Regions from separate parts of the Aliamphritea hakodatensis genome, predicted to be linked through region 3. Evidence: predicted binding sites of a transcription regulator. Region 3 holds the regulator's gene; each other region holds the start of a gene.

The links. Region 3 encodes FliA, which starts transcription of late flagellar genes. Its sites were predicted from a motif close to CTAAAGTTNNNNNNNNNNCNGCCGATA; they were not measured.
Region 1: PCI15_RS13170 (SPM autocatalytic domain-containing protein) is a predicted target of FliA. The motif match lies at 5,084-5,110, and genes of this name have one in related genera.
Region 2: PCI15_RS17215 (flagellinolysin) is a predicted target of FliA. The motif match lies at 3,842-3,868, and genes of this name have one in related genera.

What each region holds. Positions count from the first base shown of each region.
Region 1 covers NZ_AP025281.1:2,848,618-2,856,264, reverse strand. Annotated here, with positions in the region: gene astA (arginine N-succinyltransferase) at 1-404, opposite strand, end outside; gene PCI15_RS13190 (Lrp/AsnC family transcriptional regulator) at 732-1,214, shown strand; gene PCI15_RS13185 (GNAT family N-acetyltransferase) at 1,214-1,633, shown strand; gene PCI15_RS13180 (cytochrome P460 family protein) at 1,635-2,267, opposite strand; gene PCI15_RS13175 (helix-turn-helix transcriptional regulator) at 2,379-3,338, opposite strand; gene PCI15_RS13170 (SPM autocatalytic domain-containing protein) at 3,512-4,999, opposite strand; gene PCI15_RS13165 (PhzF family protein) at 5,149-6,033, opposite strand; gene astB (N-succinylarginine dihydrolase) at 6,104-7,456, opposite strand; gene astD (succinylglutamate-semialdehyde dehydrogenase) at 7,592-7,647, opposite strand, start outside.
Region 2 covers NZ_AP025281.1:3,765,076-3,772,722, reverse strand. Annotated here, with positions in the region: gene PCI15_RS17230 (hypothetical protein) at 12-269, shown strand; gene PCI15_RS17225 (adenosylcobalamin-dependent ribonucleoside-diphosphate reductase) at 630-2,780, shown strand; gene PCI15_RS17220 (TSCPD domain-containing protein) at 2,809-3,543, shown strand; gene PCI15_RS17215 (flagellinolysin) at 3,914-7,147, shown strand; gene PCI15_RS17210 (adenosylcobalamin-dependent ribonucleoside-diphosphate reductase) at 7,483-7,647, shown strand, end outside.
Region 3 covers NZ_AP025281.1:4,487,836-4,495,482, reverse strand. Annotated here, with positions in the region: gene flhB (flagellar biosynthesis protein FlhB) at 1-449, shown strand, start outside; gene flhA (flagellar biosynthesis protein FlhA) at 666-2,738, shown strand; gene flhF (flagellar biosynthesis GTPase FlhF) at 2,792-4,360, shown strand; gene PCI15_RS20365 (MinD/ParA family protein) at 4,385-5,209, shown strand; gene PCI15_RS20360 (RNA polymerase sigma factor FliA) at 5,228-5,938, shown strand; gene PCI15_RS20355 (chemotaxis response regulator CheY) at 6,020-6,391, shown strand; gene PCI15_RS20350 (protein phosphatase CheZ) at 6,401-7,204, shown strand; gene PCI15_RS20345 (chemotaxis protein CheA) at 7,217-7,647, shown strand, end outside.

The DNA of each region.
Region 1 (7,647 bases), 1.6 Mb from region 3:
ACACCGGGTTTACGGTATTCAGGGAGCAGGAACAGCGAGCCGATTTCAGTCGCGCCGGTGTAGTCGTTCACCATGCTCAGCACTTTAGCCTGGCGGATCATATCCAGTTGCTGGCTGCTGCTGACCAGTGTTGAAACCTTATAGGAATAGAAGGGTTGCGACAGGCCAATGCCGGTGTAGATGGCGGTCGTGCCGACCACTTGTCCGGTCAGGTTATCTTCCAGCACCATGAAATAGGTGCTACTGGCATCTGCGTTACCGGCAAAGGCCTTCTGTGAGGCGGCAATTTTGCTTTCCCAGGCAGCTTCATCGGCTGGCATTGACGTCATACCGCGACCGACAACGGCTGAAATGTGCATCAGGTCATTCAGATCGCCTGGCTGGCAGGGACGGATAATCAGCATAGACTTTACCTTCTTATAATGGGCCAGCCGGGTCTGCGTGAATATGTGCAGAATATAGTGTGGGCTGGCTGCAGTAATCTTTTATATTGAGTCTATTTTAAAGGGTATGTGGCCGAATGAGCTGTGTAATTTACCCGTCTGTCAGACAGAATATTCATGATTTTAAGGTAAGTCGAAATAATATTTCGCCTAGTCGGTTTTCAGAAAATTACCAGCCTTCTGGCGTATATCCTGAAGATATACCTATATATACTGGGGCTTAGCGCTGATGCACAGTTAAAAGCTGATGTTTGTCGATATAAAAATAAAGCAGAAAAGAGAGTTAAAATGCAGTTAGATCGTATTGACCGAAATATTCTTTCGGTGCTGCAGGGTGAAGCACGGATTACCAACCAGGAACTGGCGGACCGGGTGGGGCTGTCGCCAAGTTCCTGCCTGAACCGGGTGCGGAAGTTACAGGAGGCTGAGCTGATCGGCCCGTATCTGGGGATTGTGAATCTGGCAAAACTGTTTCGCAGTGTAACAGTGGTGGCAACCGTCAGCCTGAAAGATCAGAGCACTGAGGCGTTCCGTTGCTTTCAGGAAGCCGCTCAGGCCATTCCGGAAGTTGTTGAATGCCATGTGGTCAGCGGCAGCTTCGATCTGTTTATGCGCATTGTCGCACCGGATATGCTGCGCTATAACGCCATCAATGATCAGTTGCTGGATGTGCTGCCCGGTGAGGTAAACATCAGCAGCCATGTGGTTCTGCATACACCGAAAGAGTTCAGTGGTTATCCGCTGAATGAGCTATGGGAGGGGTATAACTGATGATACAGCCAGTATTAGTTGAACAAACCGTGAGTGCTGAGGATTTTATACGTCTGAGGGCGATAACCGGGCTGAGTCCCCGGCCGGCAGAGGTTGTTGCCCGCGGGCTGGCCGCCAGTCTCTATGGCGTCTGCATTGTTGATTGCGGTAAAGCGGTCGGTATGGGGCGGATTATCGGTGACGGTGCACTGAACTTCGATATTGTGGATGTGGCGGTTGATCCGGCCTGTCAGGGGCAGGGGCTGGGCCGCGTGATTATGGATGCGCTGATGGCATGGTTAGAGACTAATGCACCCAGGGAATCTTACATTACCCTGATGGGGGACGTGCCGGCGCTGTATGAAAAGTATGGATTCAGGCTGACCAGACCCCGCAGTGAAGGGATGTATTACGACTGGTCAGCCCGCAGGCACCGTTAAGTTACTCGACCGGTACCGCGACCCGGCCGGTACCTTTGGCATCGGTTAATACCGGGTAGTGCTGAGTGAATACCATATCATCCTGCGCGCCGGCGGTGTGGCAACCGGAGCATTTTCCGGTTGGAAACTGTTCACTGGTTTTCTGGAAGAGCTCGCTGTTTTCCAGTTTCGGGAAACGGTAGAAGCCCCACTGCCCCGGTTCATTGGCAAACTTGACCGGGTCTTTCAGCATGCCTGCCACGGCGACCACTTCACCGGCACCGTAGCCGGAGCCGGTCATCCCCTGATAGCGGGTAATGCTCATGACTTCTTTGAGTATCATGGTGCCGGTACGGAATTCACCGGTTTCTTTCCAGTGTTTAAACGCCCCCCGATCCATATAGATGGTGCGCATTTCGTTGAACGGTGCCTTACCGTTGTTAAGTTCGTTGGGTGATACGTTGGCACCGACCTGAATCCATTCCCGGTAATCCAGCGGTAATTCCAGCCGGTTATCGGCGTTGAATTTAGCTGGCGGTGGCAGGTCTTCTGCCAATGCTGAGCTGCTCATGAGTCCGGCACTGAGCAGGCCGACTGCAGTGGAACGAAGCAGTTTACCGGTAAATCCGGTGTGTGTAATTATGCATTTTTTCATTATTTTTATTCCGGGCAAATGTCTGTAAGGCGTGCTTTTGCAGCGGCTTACCGGAGCAGGCCGAAAGCACATCTTCAGCATAAATAGCGGATTGCCGGAATTAAATACCAGTTAAGTGCGGGGAAAGTACGGGGTCAGGTAACTTTTCAGGCTGACGGACGCGCTGTTCAGGCCGAGTTTTTTACGGATGTTCTGGCGGTGGTAATCAACGGTTTTTTTGCTGATGTGTAAAAGCGCAGCAATCTCTTTACTGGATTTTCCTGCCTGAATATAACTGACAACGTTGTGTTCAGCAGGGCTGAGCAGACGCAGGTTCTGCAGCGGTGTGTTATCGGCGGGCAGCAGTTGCTGGCGGATCAGTTGCAGACATTCCTGTTGTGCCTCACTGAGGGGGTCGCTGGCCAGTTGTTCCAGCAGGGGCGAGATGTGCTGACTGAGTTCGGCACAGGTTTCCTGTTCCAGCACCTGCCGGTCACTTTCCCGTTGGCGTAACAGCACCCGCAGGGCGGTGTTGATTTCGTCCAGATCAGTTGCGCGGTTGTTTATCTCCGTATTCAGGGACTCCAGATGCTGTTCGAGCCGGGACTGCTGTTGCCGGTGGGTCTGTAATTCCTGCAGCAGTTTCAGGTCATGATTAATCAGTGACTGGAATTCTTCCATCAGATGGCGGTAATCCAGTGCCCGGTTATCGGCCTGGTAGTCCATCACACAAATGGTGCCGAAGGGTTCTGCGTCCGGCCAGTTAAGCGGATAACCCAGATAGAAGCTCATACCGTTCTCGACGTCAGGGGCGTTTTTCCAGTCCCGGGTCCGGTGCGCATCTTCTACCAGTAGGGCACTCTGGCCTTTCACGACCCGGTCACAGTACATGTCACTGCAACGTTTATTGAAACCTCTGGGGCGGAACGGGTTTTCGGCATTGCTGCTCCGAAGGAGCAAGCTGATGTCATCCTGTCTGACCTGGGTAATCAGTACCGCAGGGGTATTGCTGAGCCGGGCCAGCAGGTCGATAACGTGTTGCCATTTTTGCAGCAGGCTGGCGGGTACTTTCGGTCGGCGGGATGTAGTCATATCTGGCTCCCGATACAGTTGTTATTATGTACGGGATAATAAACCTGCCTGAGGATTTGTTCGTGAGCCAACAGAATTGAGGCTTTAGAGCCACCGGGGCTGTGAATTCTGGGATGGAGGGGATGGCAGGCGCAGAAAAGCGCGCCTGCCGGGCTGAACGTAATGGGGGAAGGTCAGTTCGCCTGGTGATGTTTACGCAGGTTCTGAATAATATCTTTCAGCTGCTGGTTGGCATCATATTCCTTTTCGTCCTTCAGGTGGGACAGTTCAATCAGCCGGTTGAGGGATTCCAGTATGTTTTCACCCAGTTCGCCAGAATGGACTTTTTTGGCTTCTTTGGGGGCGTCTTCACTGTTATCGGTTTTGACCGTCAGCTTTTCCCCGTCGGTCACCGTGCTGGTTTCAGTACGGCGGGTAACACGGGGCTGATTGTTTTCCGGCATCATCAGGTCAAAAATGCTGGCGAACCGGGGCGTGTCCCCTGTATTGGTAACGTCGGTTATGGCGGCAGGCTGGCCAGCTTGCTCCGGGATCTCCGGTGGCGGTGGTGCGTCGGGATGGATGGCCAGATCCACTTCCTGAATGCTGCCTGCCTGGCCATCTTCCATCAGAAACATACCGCTGCTTTTAACCTGTCCCAGCAGTTGGTTGCTGCTGTCGGTCAGGTCAAAGTTACCGCTGCCGGAGCCGAGATATATGGCACCGACGCCGGCCTGTTTCAGGCTGATCAGCTGATCATTACCGGCTTCGTCCCGGCTCCATATTTTCAGTTTGTCGAAGATCTCATCAGACTCATCGATCCATTTATTGCCGTCGTCATCATACCGGGCAAGGTGGGCAAAGCCGTCGGTTCCCTGGGTACCGAACAGTTCGCTGCCATCGTTGATGACGTTGTCGTTGTTGATGTCCAGCGCCAGAAATCCGCTGCCCCCGGTGGCGAATGAGATGTTCTCTTCGCTGCCGTCGGCATCCAGATCAAAACTGAAGCTGGTGCTGGTGAGTGCCGCACCGGCGCCGCCCAGATTAATCATCAGCGGGTCCATGACTTCCCGTTCACTATGGCGAATCTGCATGCTTTCTTCGAGTTCAAAGCTGCGCTCCATTTCCAGTTCCATGGCAAAGTTAATTTGCCGGCCGTCTGCGGTGGTCACGGTGCCCTGGGTGTTTACCTGCAGCTTTTCTTCCTCTTTATAGAAATGCTGTTCGGTGATATCTACCCGGGCGTTGGTGGCAGCCGCCGCACTGATGGCGGTGAGTTCGGCCTGTGCCTGATTTAACTGAGAGACATTCTGATACACCTGAGCCTGCTGAAGGTTAAGACTCTGGGTCGGGACCGGCAATTGAATATTAAAGCGCACCGACTGGGCATCGAGCCCCAGTGTTGTTCGGGTAAGGGTTTCAATATTCCGGGTATTTTCCAGCGTCCGGCTTTGCCCGTTCTGAGTGATAACCGACTGGCTGGAAAGGGAGTTACTGTCCCGGTGGCGCATTTTTGCCTGATAAGAAAGGTCAGTCACCGTTTCCGTCAGGCTAAGGCCGGTACCTGTGCCGAGGCCGCCACGGCTCTGGGCTGAAGAGGCGCTGGTCATCTTTTCGTAATGGTGGCTGTCTTCCCGGTTATGGAGGGTCCTGAAGGCGACCTCAGATGATGAGATTTTCACGATAATCGTCCTATGATAATGCTGGCAGTGATAACAACAGACACAGAATCAATATATGAGCCAGATATGAGTGAATAATCAGGTTATCGGCGAAGCTGAACAAAAGCTGAGTGACAGGAGCGAAAAAAATATCCCTGATGCGTGCTGAATCAGGCAGTCACTGACAAGTATTGCTGGCTGGTTAATTGTGCAGTACCGGAAACCTGTACCCGGTTGATGCGTCCCTGATGAATCTGCAGTGTGCTGTTAATCTGCGAATTCTGAGCGAGCGCACAGCCTTGCAGGAAATTGTATTCGGTTTGTTGCGGAGAGTGGTGGGCTTGCAGATAGCAGGCCAGTGCACCGTTGCTGCTGCCGGTGGCTGCTTCTTCGGGGATGCCGAACAGGGGCGCAAAGTTGCGGCATTCTGCGGTAAATGCGGCGCCTGCTGGCTGTATCTCAAAGGCATGCAGGCCAATCAGGTTATGCTGCTGGCAGAACTGACTGAGCGCTGTCTGATCCGGGGTTAGCCGGTTCAGGGTATTTACCGGCAAGGGTAGGAGAATATCCGCCAGACCGGTTGAGACCGCCTGTATAGGTAAGCCGGTGCTGAGTTCAGTTGCGGGCAGGTTAAGCAGAGGGGCGATCACTGCCGGATCGAAGGTTTGCAGGAATTCAGGGCGTTGCTGATCCATAGATACCTGGCCGGTTTCACTCATGCTGACTTGCAGAAGACCCGCGCCGGTGTCCTGAATATAGTCTCCGGCGGTGAGGATCTGTTGTTGCCACAGCAGGCTGAAGGTTGCCAGTGTTGCATGGCCGCAAAAATCCACTTCTGCGGTCGGAGTAAAAAAACGCACTTTGAGATCGGCGGCTGAAGCTTGTTCAGGGGGGCAGACAAAGGCTGTTTCCGGATAGCCCATTTGCCGGGCAATGTTCTGCATCTGCCGGGTAGTGAGGCCGTCTGCATCCGGTACAACGCCAGCGGGATTTCCGCCTTTATCCTGATAGGTGAAGGCGTTAACTGTATATACCTGAATGCGTTTGATGGTCATCTTGGTCAGTCATCCTGCAGTAAAACGAAAAACGCCGGCAGTATACCGGCGTTTTGTACTGATGTGCAGGTCAGCCGTGGCAGCGGCCTTCACGCTGGAACGGATACACAGAGCCCAGTTGTAAAATCTGTGTCAGTTCATCCAGTGCGGTACGGGATTCTGTCAGTAACTGCGGGTCTGCCAGATCTTTTTCGCGCAACTGATCACGGTAGTGTTTGTCTACCCAGGTGTTCAGTGTAGTGAACAGGCTGTCGCTCATGCGGGTATGCTGGTTGAACGCCGCCAGTTCGGCGTCATTCATGGCAACCCGCAAACGCAGGCAGGCAGGGCCGCCGCCGTTGCTCATGCTTTGCTTCAGGTCGAAGACTTTCAGTTCACTGATGCTGGCATCGCTGCTGATCAGTTCCTGCAGGTAGTTCCAGACTGCCGGATTTTTCTCACATTCTTCCGGGATGACCAGCAGGGTGCTGCCGTCTGGCTTACTTAGCAGCTGGCTGTTGAACAGATAGCTTTGCACTGCATCCTGCACGGATACCTTGTCGGAAGGGACTTCGATGATTTCGAAGTCGCCGTTCATAGCGGTCGTCAGCTGAGCGTTAACCTCAGCCTGATTGAGAAATGCTTCCTGGTGACAGAAAAGCAGTTTGCCGTTGCCCACCGCGATGACGTCATTATGAAAGACGCCCTGATCGATAATCGCCGGGTTCTGCTGGGCATAAACCACATGGCTGTCGCTCAGACCGTGCTTACGGGCAATCGCCTGGCTGGCTTCCAGAGTTTGCCGGGCCGGGTATTTTTGCGGTGCCGGTTTGCTCATATCAAAGCCGTAGCGGCCGAAGACGAAAAACTCGATGCCTTGCTGGCCATAGTCATGGCAGAAACGGGTATGGTTGGCAGCACCTTCATCGCCAAAGTGCTCGACCCCGGGCAGTGCATGGTGATGCTGGAAGTGCTGACTGTCGGCAAAAGTTGCCTGCAGGATACGGCCGGTAACGCTGTGTTCAATCGAGCGGTGAAACTTGTTGGTCAGGTTGGCCGGGGTGAAGTGTACTTTGCCGTCCGCAGTATCTGCGCTTGGGGATACGGTCGCGGCGTTGGCGGTCCACATGCTGGACGCTGAGCAGCAGGCCGCCAGAATGCGGGGCGCCTGCTCAGCGGCACTGGCCAGTACGCTGGCATCAGAACCGGTGAAACCCAGCCGGCGCAGGGTGGCAATGTCCGGGCGTTCCTGAGGGGCCAGTATACCCTGTACAAAGCCCATATCGTGCAGGGCTTTCATTTTCTGCAGGCCCTGTTTGGCTGCCAGCTTCGGATTAGACGCTGCAGCCTGATGCTGTTCAGAGGCAACGTTGCCGAAAGAGAGGCCGGCGTAGTTGTGAGTCGGGCCGACCAGGCCGTCAAAATTAGCTTCGCGTGCTGTCATCGAAGGTACCTGAATGTAGAACGTTAAAGGGGTTGGTCAGAACCTGTCTGGCTAACAGGGTAGCACCGGGCAGTGGCTGTCTGCACTGCCTGATGCGACATGCACAGCCGGAAAGCCGGCTGTGCTGTGTTACTGTCAGTCCAGTGTCAGGCCCGGTGACAGTGCGGCAGGCATGGCCAGACTGTCTGCTT
Region 2 (7,647 bases), 720 kb from region 3:
GAGCAGCAGTCATGACAGAAACACTCAAAAAGAAAAAAGGCATCTTTCAGAAGACCTCTATGGTGATGGGCGTGCTCAGTGAACTGATCGCGTTAGTTTGTCTGGTAATGACCTATCTGAAATCCCAGACTCTGGGCATGGAAGATGTGATAACCGCCAGCTTTATGGCTTCGACCTTTTTCTTCTTCATGAGCGGAGTTGTGATGATCATCGTCGGCAAGGCAGATCTGCCTGATCTCAGTATGTCCAGCCTGATGGACGATAAATAATCCTGCAGTTTCACTGCTGATAGCTGCAGCTGTCCGGCTGCAGTATCACTGCTTTTCTGATGTTTTAGGTGCTTTCCTCTCATTTCCTTTTCTCTCAGTTCCTTTTTTCTCAGTTATTTTCTCTCTGTATTTTTTCCTTTGTTTTAGGCCGGTATCTTTAGTGGTTAATGCATAACTGTCTTTTGTGGCGGGTAGGTTTTCCGGCTCCTTCTTTACAGCATTTTATTAGTCTCCTTCACTGAGCTTGATATATATCAAGTAACTATATCTGGTGTCAGGTTTAGTATCGCTGCACTAGATATGCTGTTTTGTTGTATGTCGGATATTACTGTTAATTACTGCCCCATGGAGTAGCTGTGCATGAAAACCCTGCAACCTGAATGTGAAACGGATTTAACCCAACTGGCCCTACAGGCGGCCTCACAGGACATCTGGGACAGTAAATACAGGTTGCGATCGAAACAGGGGGACGTCATAGACCATACCCCGGATGACACCCTGAAAAGGGTCGCCCGGGCGCTGGCCGCTGTCGAGCAGGGAGATCAGTTACAACAATTATGGTATGACAAGTTTCTCGAAGCGCTACGTAATGGCGCAGTCCCTGCCGGGCGGGTGATTGCCAATGCCGGGGCGCAGCAACATAAACCTGCAACCTCGACCATCAACTGCACGGTCTCCGGCAGCATTGGCGATTCGATGGACGATATTCTTGGCCGTAACCACGAGGCCGGCCTGACCCTTAAGGCCGGCTGCGGCATTGGTTATGAGTTTTCTACCTTACGTCCGGCCGGGGCATATGTGTCCGGTGCGGGGGCGTATACTTCCGGGCCGTTGTCGTTCATGGATGTGTTCGACAAAATGTGTTTTACCGTCTCTTCGGCCGGTGGGCGTCGTGGTGCCCAGATGGCGACCTTTGATATTGGCCACCCGGATGTGCTGTCGTTCATTAAGGCCAAGCGCGAAGACGGCCGTCTGCGGCAGTTTAACCTTTCTCTGCTGATTACAGATGCGTTTATGCAGGCCGTGGATGCCGATGCTGAGTGGCCGCTGGCATTTCCTATCAGTCTGAAAAGCCAGCAGCGCGAGCCGCTGGATCTGGACGATGCCCGGCGGGTTATCTGGCGCGAATGGCCGCTGCATGAAGGCTATGTGGTGAATGAATCCGGGCTGGTGGCCTGTGAGATCAGTAAATGGGTGAAGGCAAAAGGGCTGTGGAATTCAATCATGAATGCCACGTACGATTTTGCTGAGCCAGGCTTTATTCTCATTGATAAAGTAAACGAGCAGAATAATAACTGGTTCTGCGAAACCATCCGTTCAACCAACCCTTGCGGTGAGCAACCATTACCGCCCTATGGCAGCTGTCTGCTGGGGTCTGTGAATCTGACCCGTTTTATCCGTCAGCCGTTTACCGCTGAAGCCCGGTTCGACTGGCAAAGCTTTAAAGAAACCGTCGCGGTGTTTACCCGGATGCTGGATAACGTGGTGGAAATTAATGGCCTGCCACTGGAGCAGCAGCGCCGGGAAATTACTCAGAAGCGCCGACATGGCATGGGGTATCTGGGGCTGGGGTCCTCAATCACGATGCTGGGCTACAAGTACGGTGATCCGGCATCGCTGGCATTCACCGAAGAAGTCAGCAAGGTGATGGCGATTACCGGTTGGCAAACCGGTCTGGGGCTGGCCCGGGAAAAGGGCGCGGCACCGATACTGGATGAAGTTTTTACCGTGACCCCGGAAATGTTGCGCAAACGCCCGGAAATGGCCGATGACGGCTATAAGGCCGGTGATGAACTGCCGGGCCGGGTACTGCATGCCCGCTACAGCCACTATATGCAGAAGATCGCCAGCGAAGAGCCGGAGCTGGTGGAGCAGCTTGCCCGCTACGGTTGCCGGTTTACCCATCACAGTTCGATTGCACCGACCGGTACCATTGCCCTGTCGCTGGGGAATAATGTGAGTAACGGCATCGAGCCGAGCTTTGCCCACCATTACAGCCGCAACATTATCCGTGAAGGTCGCAAGACCAAAGAAAAAGTCGATGTGTTTTCCTATGAATTGCTGGCATACCGGAAGCTGATTAATCCTGAAGCGGTGCCATTCAGTGACGCAGCGGAACAGAAACTGCCGGATTACTTCATCTGTGCGGATGACATTCACCCGCAGCAGCATGTGGATGTACAGGCAGCGGCCCAAAAATGGATTGATTCGTCGATTTCAAAAACGGCCAATGTGCCGACCGATTATCCCTATGAAAAATTTAAGCACATTTACCATTACGCCTGGCAGCAGGGGCTGAAGGGCTGCACCACATTCCGTTTTAACCCGGAAGCGTTCCAGGGCGTGCTGGTAAAAGAGCAGGATCTGGCGAACACCCGTTACCGCTTTACCCTGGAAGATGGCAGTACCGTTGAACTGGCGGGGAACGAAACCGTGGAATATGACGGTGAAATCCATACCGCCGCCAACCTGTTCGATGCACTGAAAGAAGGCTATTACGGCCGTTTGTAATTACTGATCAGAATATAGGAGTCACAGAATGTCACAGAATATGTCGTCCGGTCAGGCGTCTGCAAACGCCGCCATCCGCCAGAAAATTATTGCCTGCGAAGTTGTAAAGGAAGAACAGGCTGCAGACACTGCCGTTGAGCAGGCAGCAGACACCCCAGCTGAACTGACGATGGAGCGGGTTCATGAGAATCTGGACCGTCCGGAACGGTTGCTCGGTTCAACCTATAAAATCAAAACGCCGGTATCGCCTCATGCGCTGTATATCACCATCAATGATGTCCTGCTGAATCAGGGCACTGAATTTGAACAGCGCCACCCGTATGAGATCTTCATTAATTCCAAAAATATGGACCACTTTATGTGGGTGGTTGCCCTTACCCGGGTTATATCAGCGGTATTCCGCAAAGGGGGTGATGTCGTCTTCATGGTGGAAGAGCTCAAGGCGGTATTCGATCCCAAAGGCGGTTACTTCAAAAAAGGTGGCCGTTATATGCCCTCGCTGGTGGCGGAAATCGGCTATGCCATCGAGGACCATCTGCAAACCATTGGCTTGCTGGAAGGGGAACAGCTGGATGAAGGTCAGCGCCAGCTGCTGGCAGACAAACGGGCAGAATATGAGCAACGCAGCGCTGTCACATCCGGTGACAGCGCCGGAGATTTTCCTGCCGGTGCGCAACTGTGCACCAAGTGTAATGTAAAGGCCGCGATCCTGATGGACGGCTGTTATACCTGCCTGAACTGTGCCGAAAGTAAATGCGGCTGAACAGTTGAGTTGGCGTTTTCTGTTACAAATGTGGCGTGAAAATCCTATGTAGTTCGCTGTTTTTTGCTGGAAAGGCGGCGTTGCATATGACCTGGTGAGGAGGGCGGAATGATTACAGATATCCGGTTGAAGCGTATTTTGATCTGGCGAATGAGCGACTGTGATTATTCCTGATAATACCCCTCCTCGTTTCTACGATCGGCATTGTGACTGAACAAATGATGTTTAAAGAAAGGAGTGAGAGCAAACAGTTTATTACGTCATGGTCAACGGATGGTGTGAAACACGCTAAAAATACTTAAAGCAATTGTTAAGTCGGCCGAATCTATTCCAGATAAGACTAGGAATATATGGGATTTGAGACGTTTCGATGGCTTTAGTAATTAACAGTAACCTGGCATCTCTGAATGCACGCAGACAACTGGCTGAAAATGCCAGTGATCTGAGCAGTGCAATGGAGCGGTTGTCTTCCGGGAAGCGCATAAACAGTGCTAAGGATGATGCAGCAGGTCTGGCAATTGCAAACAGGATGACATCACAGATTCGGGGGTTGAATCAGGCTGTCAGAAACGCCAATGACGGTATCTCCATGCTACAGGTTGCTGATGGTGCGCTCGACCAGAGCACCGGTGTTTTACAGCGTATGCGGGAGTTATCTGTACAGTCCGCCTCGGGAACATATTCAAGCGGAGACCGGAACGCAATTAACGCTGAGTTCCAACAACTGGTAAGAGAGCTTGACCGGATCTCAGAAACAACAAGCTTTAATGGTCAGCCATTACTTGACGGTTCAACCTCTGAAGTTTCATTGCAGGTTGGTTCGGATGCCGAACAGTCTATCTCTTTTGATCTTAAATCAGTTGATTCAAAGAGTTTGGGGCTGGCACAGGGCGCTGAGGGGCTGACCGGAGCGCAGATTAATATTGACAGCGATACCGGTAAATTAGCGGTTGATCTTAGTCATGCGGTTAAGATTAACGGCCAGAGTATAGGCACTGTTAACCAGGGCGATAGCCTGAAAAGCCTGGTTGATCATATCAATAATGATATTGAGGGAGTGTCGGCCAGTACCGTCCTGGGAGCAACAGCAACATCAGTTGGCACTGGGGTTCTCAGCAGTTCCGACACCCTTACTCTTAAAGTATTTGATACTGAGGGTAGTGCTGTTACCTATACAGTGAATTCGACAAACTCGCTGGAAGAGCTGGCTGAAAAGATTACCACGAAAACCGGCGGCAGATTACAGGCCTCATTAGATGAGAGCGGCAAGCTGGCGATTAGCAGTGATACTGCTTCTACTATGCTGATCCAGGATTCAACTTCTGGAAGTGCCAGTGGGTTTAACACGACCAGTATCAGTAATCAGGATATTGCCAATATCGTGGAAGGTCTGAATAACTACTGGATCAGTGAAGCTGAGGACCGCATTGAGCAGTTTTTCGGTATTAAAGGCTCCGGGGAAGATATCAGTCTTAATTTATTTACGGATGCCCCTTCAGGCCAACTGGCTTCAGTAAGTTGGACCATGGTTAATCCGGCCACAGGTGAGGCCCTTGATCTGTCCCTGAATATCGATCTGGCGGACTATGTCGGCATTACTTTGCCGGATGGCGGCAGCAGCAGTATTAATCTTGAGCGGGTTATCGCTCATGAAATGGTACATGCCGTGATGGCCGTTACCATGGACCTGACCGACGTCGGAGGCGGTACGCGGATAACCGGTGGTGCATCGTTGCCCGGCTGGTTCACCGAAGGTACTGCCGAGCTGATACATGGTGCTGATGCCCGGGTCGTTTCTGAAAACAGTTATATCGATACGGAAGCTGAGTTTCAGACATTATTCGATTCAACCACAGCCAGTGGTTCGCCTTCGGATCCGGGAGGCTATTCAGTCGCTTATCTGGCGGCCAAAATGTTACAGGATGATATCTTTGCCAATGACAATGACGGTATTAAACTGCTGTTTGATGAGCTTGAAACCGGCGACACATTGGATCAGGCAATACAGGATCTGAACGCTGCGGGTAAAACCCAGTTTACGGATCTGGCAAACTTTGAAGCTTACTTCCGTGCCAATGGTTTTGAATATTCCACCGGTGCAGGACCGTTTGCCAACTCGACGCTGAACCTGGGGGATTCTGATACAGGTTCTATCGGCGGGTCAGACTATGGCAATCCTGCGCTGGATGATACCGGCGTTTTTTCTAACACGGCGAATCAGCCTGCTCAGGATTTTAATCTGATCATTCCGGATCAGTATTCCGGTACGTATTTCACGGTAGATGCTCAACTGGTGTTATCTGCTGATGATGGCAGTGCAGTCACCGTGACGAAAGCCGCGAGCGGCACTGATCTTGATCTGGCTAATCTCGGTTTCAGAGAAATAGCCGCTCTGGGTGAAGTGGTGTCTGAAGGTCTGAATTCGACAGAGCAGCAAACGGCGCTGGCGAACGGGGATCTGATTATTAACGATGTTGAAATCGCTCCGGTAGAAAGCAGTGCCGGACTGCAGGGAAAAATTGATGCGATCAATGCGGCCACCGGTGAGACGGGAGTTGTCGCAAGTGTCGTTTCAGACGAATCTTTTACACTGAATAGCGCAGCGACGAAGGCCTATACGACGGCTGCCGCCGGCATCAGTGTTGTCAATAATGGTGCATTTGGTATTAACGGTGTTGGCATGCTGATCAACGCTAATGATACAGCTGCAGATATTGCTGAGACGGTTAACAGCTACACTTTCGCACATAATACCAGTGCATACGTGAGTGATGACGGTAAGTTACATCTCTTTTCTGATACTGTGATTAATCTTGGAGACAGTGTCGGCGGAGCACTGGTTACTGAGCTTGGTTTTCTTGATACAGGAGCAGCAGGCAACGGGTCCTTGAAGATCAGAGGGCAGGAAGTTGCGTTGTCTGATTTAGGTAATACTCAGACCATTATCGATGAATTAAACGCAGCGAGTGGCAATACAGGTGTTACTGCCAGTTCGGATGAAAATGGTCAGCTCAGGTTGCGTGGTAATACCGCAGTGCAGATTTCACTGGGCGATACGAACGGGTTACAAACACTGAATGCGCTGGGAATCAGTTTTGGTGTTGCGGGAGATGAAAATCTGACGGATGCTGATGGCGACAAGTTGCTTGAAGATGAAGTGTTTGTGCTTGAGTCGAGAATTAAACTGTCTTCTGTTGAAGGTAATCCGATCAGTGTGGATGTTACCGAAAATGGTAAAACAGCGACCGGGCTGGCAGATCTGAATGTTGGCTCAGGCGGCGCGTTCGGAGGCTCACTTTCAGGTCAGAATTTGCTGACCGCCAGTGCAGCACAAAAGGCTATCGGAGCGGTCGATAATGCGCTTGATGGTATCAGTGAGATCCGGTCAGAGCTGGGCGCAGTTATTAACCGTCTGGATTTTACTATCTCAAATCTGAGTAATTTATCGGAAAACGCCGCTGCTGCACGGTCACGTATTCTGGATGCTGACTTTGCAAGTGAGTCGGCTAAGTTAAGCCGGGCTCAGATCATTCAGCAAGTGGGCACCGCCATGCTTGCTCAGGCTAACGCCGCCCCGCAGCAGATACTCAGTCTGCTGCAATAAAGTAAACATCGGACTTCTTGTTTCGGGCTCTGCAGGGCCTGGTATGTTATTTCCTTCCCGTTTTTAGGCCGCCTGCTACCACGACTGAATATTCTGTAATCTTCGCTTTGCTTTTTGCAGGAAGGTTCTCCCTTTCTTGTTGAATGGGTGAGGTGTGACAGCCGTTTTCCTTTCGGCAGGGCGAGCCTGACAGCCAAATGAAAGTAAACGTTTTCTCTGGTGTAAGCCGGATTACGCACAGTTTTGCTGTCCGGCTCACATTGCTGCACTGCTAGTATTTAAGCGTTACGACAGCTGTTGTAGCGCTTTTTCATACTGATATGGAGTGTTAGCACATGAATACATTTTCGAAGCCTGTTAACGGGCTATCTGCTGCTTTTTCTACCGCTTTAATCCAGTTCCAACCGGCATCTGTTGATATCTGGGATACTAAGTACCGGTTACGTAATGCCGACGGTATTCCACTGGACCAGAGCATGGATGATACCTTCATCCGGGTC
Region 3 (7,647 bases):
AAAACACCGAAGGTAAGCCTGAGGTGAAAGGCCGGATTCGTCAGTTACAGCGTGAAATTTCTCAGCGGCAGATGATGAGTGCCGTGCCGGAAGCGGATGTGGTAATTACTAACCCGACGCATTTTGCTGTGGCGCTGAAATATGATCAGGAGCGCGGCCATGCACCGATCATGGTGGCTAAAGGCGGTGATTTTCTGGCCTTAAAAATTCGTGAAATTGCTGAAGCGAACGATGTCACTGTACTGTCTTCACCGGCGCTGGCCCGGGCAATTTACTACTCTACAGAAATCGACGATGAAATTCCTGCCGGCTTATTCAAGGCCGTGGCTGAAGTGCTGGCGTATGTGTACCAGTTGAAGCGTCATAAGAAGAAAGAAGGGCCTGCGCCGCAGCGTCTGTCAGACCGTTTACCTATCCCTGAGGAATTGCGCCGGGATGAAACTGACTGATTGTCGGTAGATTGGCGGATTTCTTGCATCATCTCCCACTATGGGAAGTGGTGCGTCAAAAAATTGATGTTTGTTGCTGCTTTTTAATGGTATTTTACCACTCGCAGAGTGATATTTTATTTTAGTGATATTTTTTTGACGCTTTTGTCTTTCAGGCGTCGCTGACTAAGCAGGCAAGCAGTGGATAGAGCAGCTATCTATAATAACGTTCGCAGTATGGGACAGGGCAATCTGGGTGTGCCTTTCCTGTTGCTGGTGATTCTGGCAATGGTGACATTGCCGATGCCGCCATTTCTGCTGGACGTCCTGTTTACTTTCAATATTGCCCTGTCAATTGTAGTGTTGCTGGTGTGTGTCTACGCCATGCGCCCCCTGGATTTTGCGGTTTTTCCCACGATTTTGCTGATAGCGACGCTGATGCGTCTGGGGCTGAATGTCGCCTCAACCCGGGTGGTATTGCTGTACGGCCACGAAGGTGGAGATGCTGCCGGTAAGGTAATCGAGGCTTTTGGTGAGGTTGTTATCGGTGGCAACTACGTTGTCGGTTTAGTGGTATTCCTGATTCTGGTTATCATCAACTTCGTGGTAGTCACCAAAGGTGCCGGACGGATCTCAGAAGTGAGTGCCCGATTTACACTGGATGCCATGCCCGGCAAGCAGATGGCCATTGATGCTGACCTGAATGCTGGCATTATTGATCAGGAACAGGCTAAACAGCGCCGGGAAGATGTTACTCAGGAAGCTGATTTTTACGGTTCTATGGACGGTGCCAGTAAGTTTGTCCGGGGTGATGCGGTCGCCGGTATTCTGATTTTGGTGATCAATATTCTGGGCGGCCTGGGCATTGGTATGGTTCAGCATGATCTGTCATTTGATCTGGCTGCCCGCTATTACTCGCTGTTGACCATCGGTGACGGCCTGGTTGCCCAGATTCCGTCATTGCTGTTGTCAACGGCAGCAGCAATTATGGTAACCCGTGTGAATGCTTCCCATGATATGGGTAAGCAGGTGCTGGGGCAGCTGTTCGGTTCGCATAAAGCGCTGGCAGTTGCTGCGGGTATTCTGTTTATCATGGGTATTATTCCGGGGATGCCGCATTTCGCATTTCTGTCACTGGCGTTTCTCGGCGGTGCAGGTGCGTACTTCATTCATAAGCGTAACCTTGAAGAACAGGAACGGGAAAAGGCTGCCGAGTCAGATGCTCCGCCTCCGCCCGAGCCGGATGCGGATGTGAAAGAGCTGGACTGGGATGATGTTATGCCGGTGGATATGATCGGTCTGGAGGTGGGATACCGGCTGATTCCTATGGTCGATAAGCTGCAGGGCGGGCAGTTGCTCAACCGGATTAAGGGGGTGCGTAAGAAGCTTTCCCAGGATCTGGGGTTTTTGGTGCCATCGGTGCATATTCGCGATAACCTTGATCTGATGCCCGGGGCGTACAGGATCACTCTGATGGGGGTGATTGTCGGGGAGTCTGAGGTGTATCCTGAGCGGGAGCTGGCCATTAATCCGGGCCAGGTATTTGGTCACCTGCAAGGTATTACGGTTAAAGATCCGGCCTTTGGTCTGGATGCGGTGTGGGTTGAGCAGAGTCAGAAAGAGCAGGCTCAGACGCTCGGTTATACCGTTGTGGATGCCGGGACGGTCGTTGCTACGCACCTTAATCAGTTGTTGCAGGCCCATTCTCATGAGCTGATGGGGCATGATGAGGTTCAGCAGTTGCTGGATATTCTGGCGAAATCCTCGCCCAAGTTGGTTGAGGATCTGGTGCCGGGGAAATTGTCTGTCAGTATTATTCTGAAAGTGCTGCAGAATCTGCTGATGGAACAGGTGCCAATCAAGGATTTCCGTACCATTACGGAGGCGCTTGCTGAGGCGGTGCCGAGAAGTGCGGATCCTTTGACGCTGACAGCGGCAGTGCGGGTGGCGTTAAACCGTCTGATTGTACAGAATATCAACGGTTCGGAGCCGGAGTTGCCGGTTATTACACTTGATCCTCAGCTTGAGCAACTGTTACTGGGGTCAATGCAGCAGGGTAACAGCGAAGGGTTGGTAATTGAGCCGGGTATGGCGGAACAGTTACAGACGTCACTGACTGAGGTGGCGCAGCAACAGGAAATTGCCGGACGGCCGGCGGTATTGCTCGTAGCTGCACCGGTCAGGCCCTTGCTTGCCAAGTTTGTGCGTTACGGTGAACAGCAGATATCAGTGCTTTCGTATCAGGAAATCCCGGAGAACAAACGGGTGACGATCATCGCGACTGTCGGAGGGCAGAACCGTGATCAGTAAGAGTGTTGAAACATCAAAGTTTTCCAGGGGATGGCCGATATACAGGAACGGTTATGAAGGTTAAACGTTTTTTTGCGCCGGACATGCGACAAGCGATGCAGAGGGTTCGAGAGGAAATCGGACCTGACGCTGTCATTGTGTCTAATCATCGGGTTGCCGGAGGGGTAGAGGTTGTTGCCGCCCACGAGCACGAGTATGAAGCTGCGCAGGAAGCCTTCAAACGTAAACAGGCGTTAGAAAAACAGCAACAACAGCAGCAACGGCAGCAACAGCAGCAGGCTCAGCGTCAGGTTGCCCGGGAAGCCAGTCCTAAGCTGCAAAGTAATCTGGCTGATGAGTTGCGTAAGGCGCAGGCCAGAATTGCGGCGGCTCAGGCCGGTGCGGAAGAACCTGCAAAGGCAAAAAATCAGCAGGTCGAAGATCCGGGGCTGGACGGGATACTGGATACCCTGAAACAGCGTCAGGCGCAGCAGGCCGCGAGAAATTTTGAGCGCAATGAGGGGCGGCAGCCAGGTTCTGTCGCGCCTGCTATTTCACCGGTATCGCCTCCGCCAGCCCCGGGTATAGATGAATATGCCGCGCAGGCCAAACCGGTTGTGCGGCAGGAGCCTAGCTACAGTCCGCCGGCACCTGATCCTCAGGTGGCTTCGATGCGGGCCGAAATTGATACGCTCAAATCACTGCTCTTACAGCAGGTTTCCCAGCCCAAAAGTACAGCAGAGCCCAACGTTGTGGCGGCACCTGCGCCGCAAAGAGCGGAAGAACCTTCAGAGCCTGAAGAGAGCGTGCTGCATAAACGGGTAGAGCACCGTCTTGAGAAACTTGGCATCGGGCCGCATCTGCGCCGTCAACTGATAAAGCTGGAAGGTGCTGAAAGCGTGGATGATGGCTGGCGGGATACATTGTCCCGTCTGAGTGAGTCGATTCCGGTGATTGGTGGCGACTTCGTTGAGCGTGGCGGTATGATTGCTTTTGTCGGGCCGACCGGTGTGGGGAAAACCACCACGATTGGTAAGCTGGCTGCGCGCTATGTTCTGAAGCATGGCAGTTCCAGTGTGGCGCTGGTGACGACTGACTCATACCGTATAGCAGCGCATGAGCAATTGCTTACTTTTGGCCGGATTCTGGACATTCCGGTGCGGGTGGTTGATGAAAATCACAGTCTGGATGAGGTTTTATTGTCATTGCGCAATAAGCGGCTGGTATTGATTGATACTGCAGGTATGAGTGCGCATGAGCCGCATACCCAGGCTCAGCTTGATATGCTGGAAAGTGTCAGTGTGCGGATGAAAAAGCTGTTGGTGCTTTCCTGCTCCAGCCAACGGCATGTCATCGAGAATGCCTATGAAACCTACAGCCGAATGGGGCTTAATGGCTGTATTCTCAGTAAGTTAGATGAATCCGGAAATCTTGGTGAGGCAATCGAGCTTATCGTTGATAACGGTTTGCCTGTTACCTATGTGACCGATGGTCAGCGGGTGCCGGATGATCTGGATGTGGCCCACAAGCGGGATCTGGTCAGCCGTGCAGTCGTGACAGCGCAGCGCGTTTCCCGTAATCAGCGTATGGCGCAGGACCGGCGTCAGGATAAACTTTCACAAAATGGGCAGTGGGTTGATTGATGGGATATCAGATAGGAAGACATAATGACTAGTCCGCACCCGGTGAAAGTTGTCGCAGTTACCGGGGGTAAAGGCGGCGTTGGCAAAACCAATGTGTCAGTTAACCTGAGTCTTGCGCTGGGGGAGATTGGTCGCAGGGTGGTGCTGATGGATGCTGACCTGGGGTTGGCGAATGTGGATGTGTTGCTGGGTGTAAAAGCAACTCAGAACATTACGGACGTGCTCGCCGGAGACTGTTCATTACGGGATCTGCTGATCGAAGTCGGTGAGAATGTCCACATTGTGCCCGCCGCTTCCGGGACACAGGCGATGACGACGCTGAGTGCGCATGAGCATTCAGAACTGATTCATTCGTTCAGTGATATCGAAGATCAGCTGGATGTACTGATTATAGATACCGCGGCAGGTATTTCGGACACAGTAGTGAGCTTTGTCAAAGCGGCGCAGGAAGTTGTCGTGGTAGTGTGTGATGAACCGACCTCTATTACAGACGCATATGCGCTGATGAAGCTGCTGAACCGTGATTATCAGGTGAACCGGTTTCGGGTACTTGCCAATATGGTACGTTCAGAGCAGGAAGGTCGGAATATATACAGTAAGCTGCTGACAGTGGCAGAAAGGTTTCTGGATGTGACGCTTCAATACCTGGGATCAATCCCTTATGATGAGTCAGTCCGTAAAGGTGTACAGCAGCAACGTGCTGTTTTAAAAGCGTTTCCAAAGAGTAAGGCCTCGTTGGCATATAAGCAGCTGGCGGCAAAAGTAGATGATTGGGGTGTGTCATCTTCACCCCGTGGTCATCTGGAGTTTTTTGTTGAGCGATTGGTTAAAGGGGCAAATCAACGCTGACAAGTCAGAAGAGCAAATATGTATAACCAGTTACAGTTTAAGTCGGGTCAGGAGCTGATCGAGCAATATGCGCCGTTGGTAAAACGTATCGCGCATCATCTGCTGGCGCGCTTGCCTGCAAACGTTGTGCTGGATGATTTGATTCAGGCCGGCATGGTTGGCTTGCTTGAAGCCGGCAAAAAATACGATCCCACCAAAGGCGCAAGTTTTGAAACTTATGCCGGTATCCGGATCCGCGGTTCCATTATTGATGAGGTTCGTCGGGGGGACTGGACACCCCGTTCAGTGCACCGTAATGGCCGTCGGGTTTCCGAAGCAATTCAGGCAATTGAATCCCGTACAGGCAGAGATGCCCAAGATGGGGAGGTTGCCGCCGAATTAAATATCACTATCACTGAATATCACGCATTATTGAAGGACTCCGCTGAGAGCCGGCTGTTCAGCTTTGAAAAGCTGATTGGTCCGCAGGAAGACGGTCCGGGCGAAAATATCGCCGCAGAGAATTTAAGTCCTGAAGATGAATATCAAGAATTGGGATTTGTTCAGGCAATCGCAACGGCAATTGAAGGTTTGCCGGAGCGGGAAAAATTAGTGTTGTCGTTGTATTACGACGAAGAAATGAACTTAAAAGAAATCGGTCAGATCCTGGGTGTCAGTGAATCCAGAGTAAGCCAGATTCATAGTCAGGCAGCGTTACGCTTGCGAAGTCGGTTAAGAGACTGGCAATAGCTGGCAGTCTGATGGATAGACACCGCTGGCTAGCGACAGTCAGATAGTTTTCCTGATGGAGGGATAGTCTTGAAGAAAGACATAAAAATACTTGTGGTAGATGATTTCTCTACTATGAGACGTATCATCAAAAATCTGCTCCGTGATCTGGGGTTTACCAATATTGTTGAGGCCGATGACGGTAAGACTGCTTTACCGATTCTGCAAAGCGGCAATATCGAGTTTCTGGTAACAGACTGGAATATGCCAATCATGACAGGTATCGATTTGCTTAAAACCGTGCGGGCTGATCCGGACCTGAAGCATATCCCTGTTCTGATGGTGACTGCGGAAGCGAAGCGCGACCAGATAGTTGAGGCGGCTCAGGCGGGTGTAAATGGTTATGTAATTAAACCGTTTACCGCTGCAGTGCTGAAAGAAAAAATCGATAAGATTTTTGAACGGCTGGGCTAGGTGGCGGCTATGTCTGAGACGATAGAGAATAAGGGAGCAAGTGGTTTTGAGCTTGAGTTGAAGCAGGATGCTGACAAGCTTGTGGAACATCTGGCAAACGGAGATGTTGGTGCAGCAATGACGCTGATCCACGACCTGAATGAAAAACGTCATCAGGCGCTGTATCACGAAGTCGGTACGCTGACCCGCTCACTGCATAATGCCATCGTCAGTTTTTCCGATGATGTCAGCAGCAATGCGATGTTGCAGGATTCCAAAGAGCACATTGCTTCAATATCTGATGCCAGTGACCGTTTGTCATATGTCATCGAGCTGACTGAAAGCAATGCTCATAAGACAATTGACAGTGTTGATATTTCACTGAACCTTGTATCCGAGCTGGAAGAAGGTTTCCGCCGCCGTCAGCGGCTGCTGGAAGAGTTCGATAAAGTTCAGCAGGACAAACCTGAGCTGGAAGGCCTGTATAAGCTTGCCTGCCAGCATGCGACTGATAACTCAGATGCCCTGGTTGAGCTGAAAGAGCGTCTGACAAATATCTTACTGGCGCAGGAGTATCAGGACATAACAGGACAGCTGATTAAACGTGTTATTCAGCTGGTTACCGACATTGAGTCACAGCTGGTTAGCCTGATGGAAGTTGCTTCCAGAGTTAATCGCCTGAATGGTATTGACGGTATGACGGCTGACGCAGAAGCGCTGGCTAAACAGAAAAAAATAATGGCTGAAGGCCCACAAATGGCAGCAAAAGATAATGATGAAGTTGCTTCCAGCCAGGATGATGTGGATGACCTCCTTTCCAGTTTAGGTTTTTAACAGGGGTAGGCAATGGCTTTAAATGTTGATCAGGAAATACTGGAAGATTTTTTGGTAGAAGCGGGGGAAATCCTTGAGCTTCTGTCTGAACAGTTAGTTGATCTCGAGCAGAATCCGAAAGACCGGGAGTTGCTGAATGCGATCTTCCGTGGTTTCCATACCGTTAAAGGTGGCGCCGGATTCTTACAGCTTGAGCCTATGGTTGACTGCTGTCACAGTGCGGAAAATCTTTTCGACATGCTGCGTAATGATGACTTAGAAGTCTCCGCGGCCTTGATGGACGTTGTATTACAGGCCCTCGATACTGTAAATGCAATGTTTGAAGATGTTCGCGGCGGAGAAAATCCGGAACCGGCACCTGCTGATCTGATTGCCCGGCTTGACGCTCTGGCTGCTGGGCAGAGCGTTGCAGTGGATGCGCCGGCACCGGCGGCTGCGGCTGA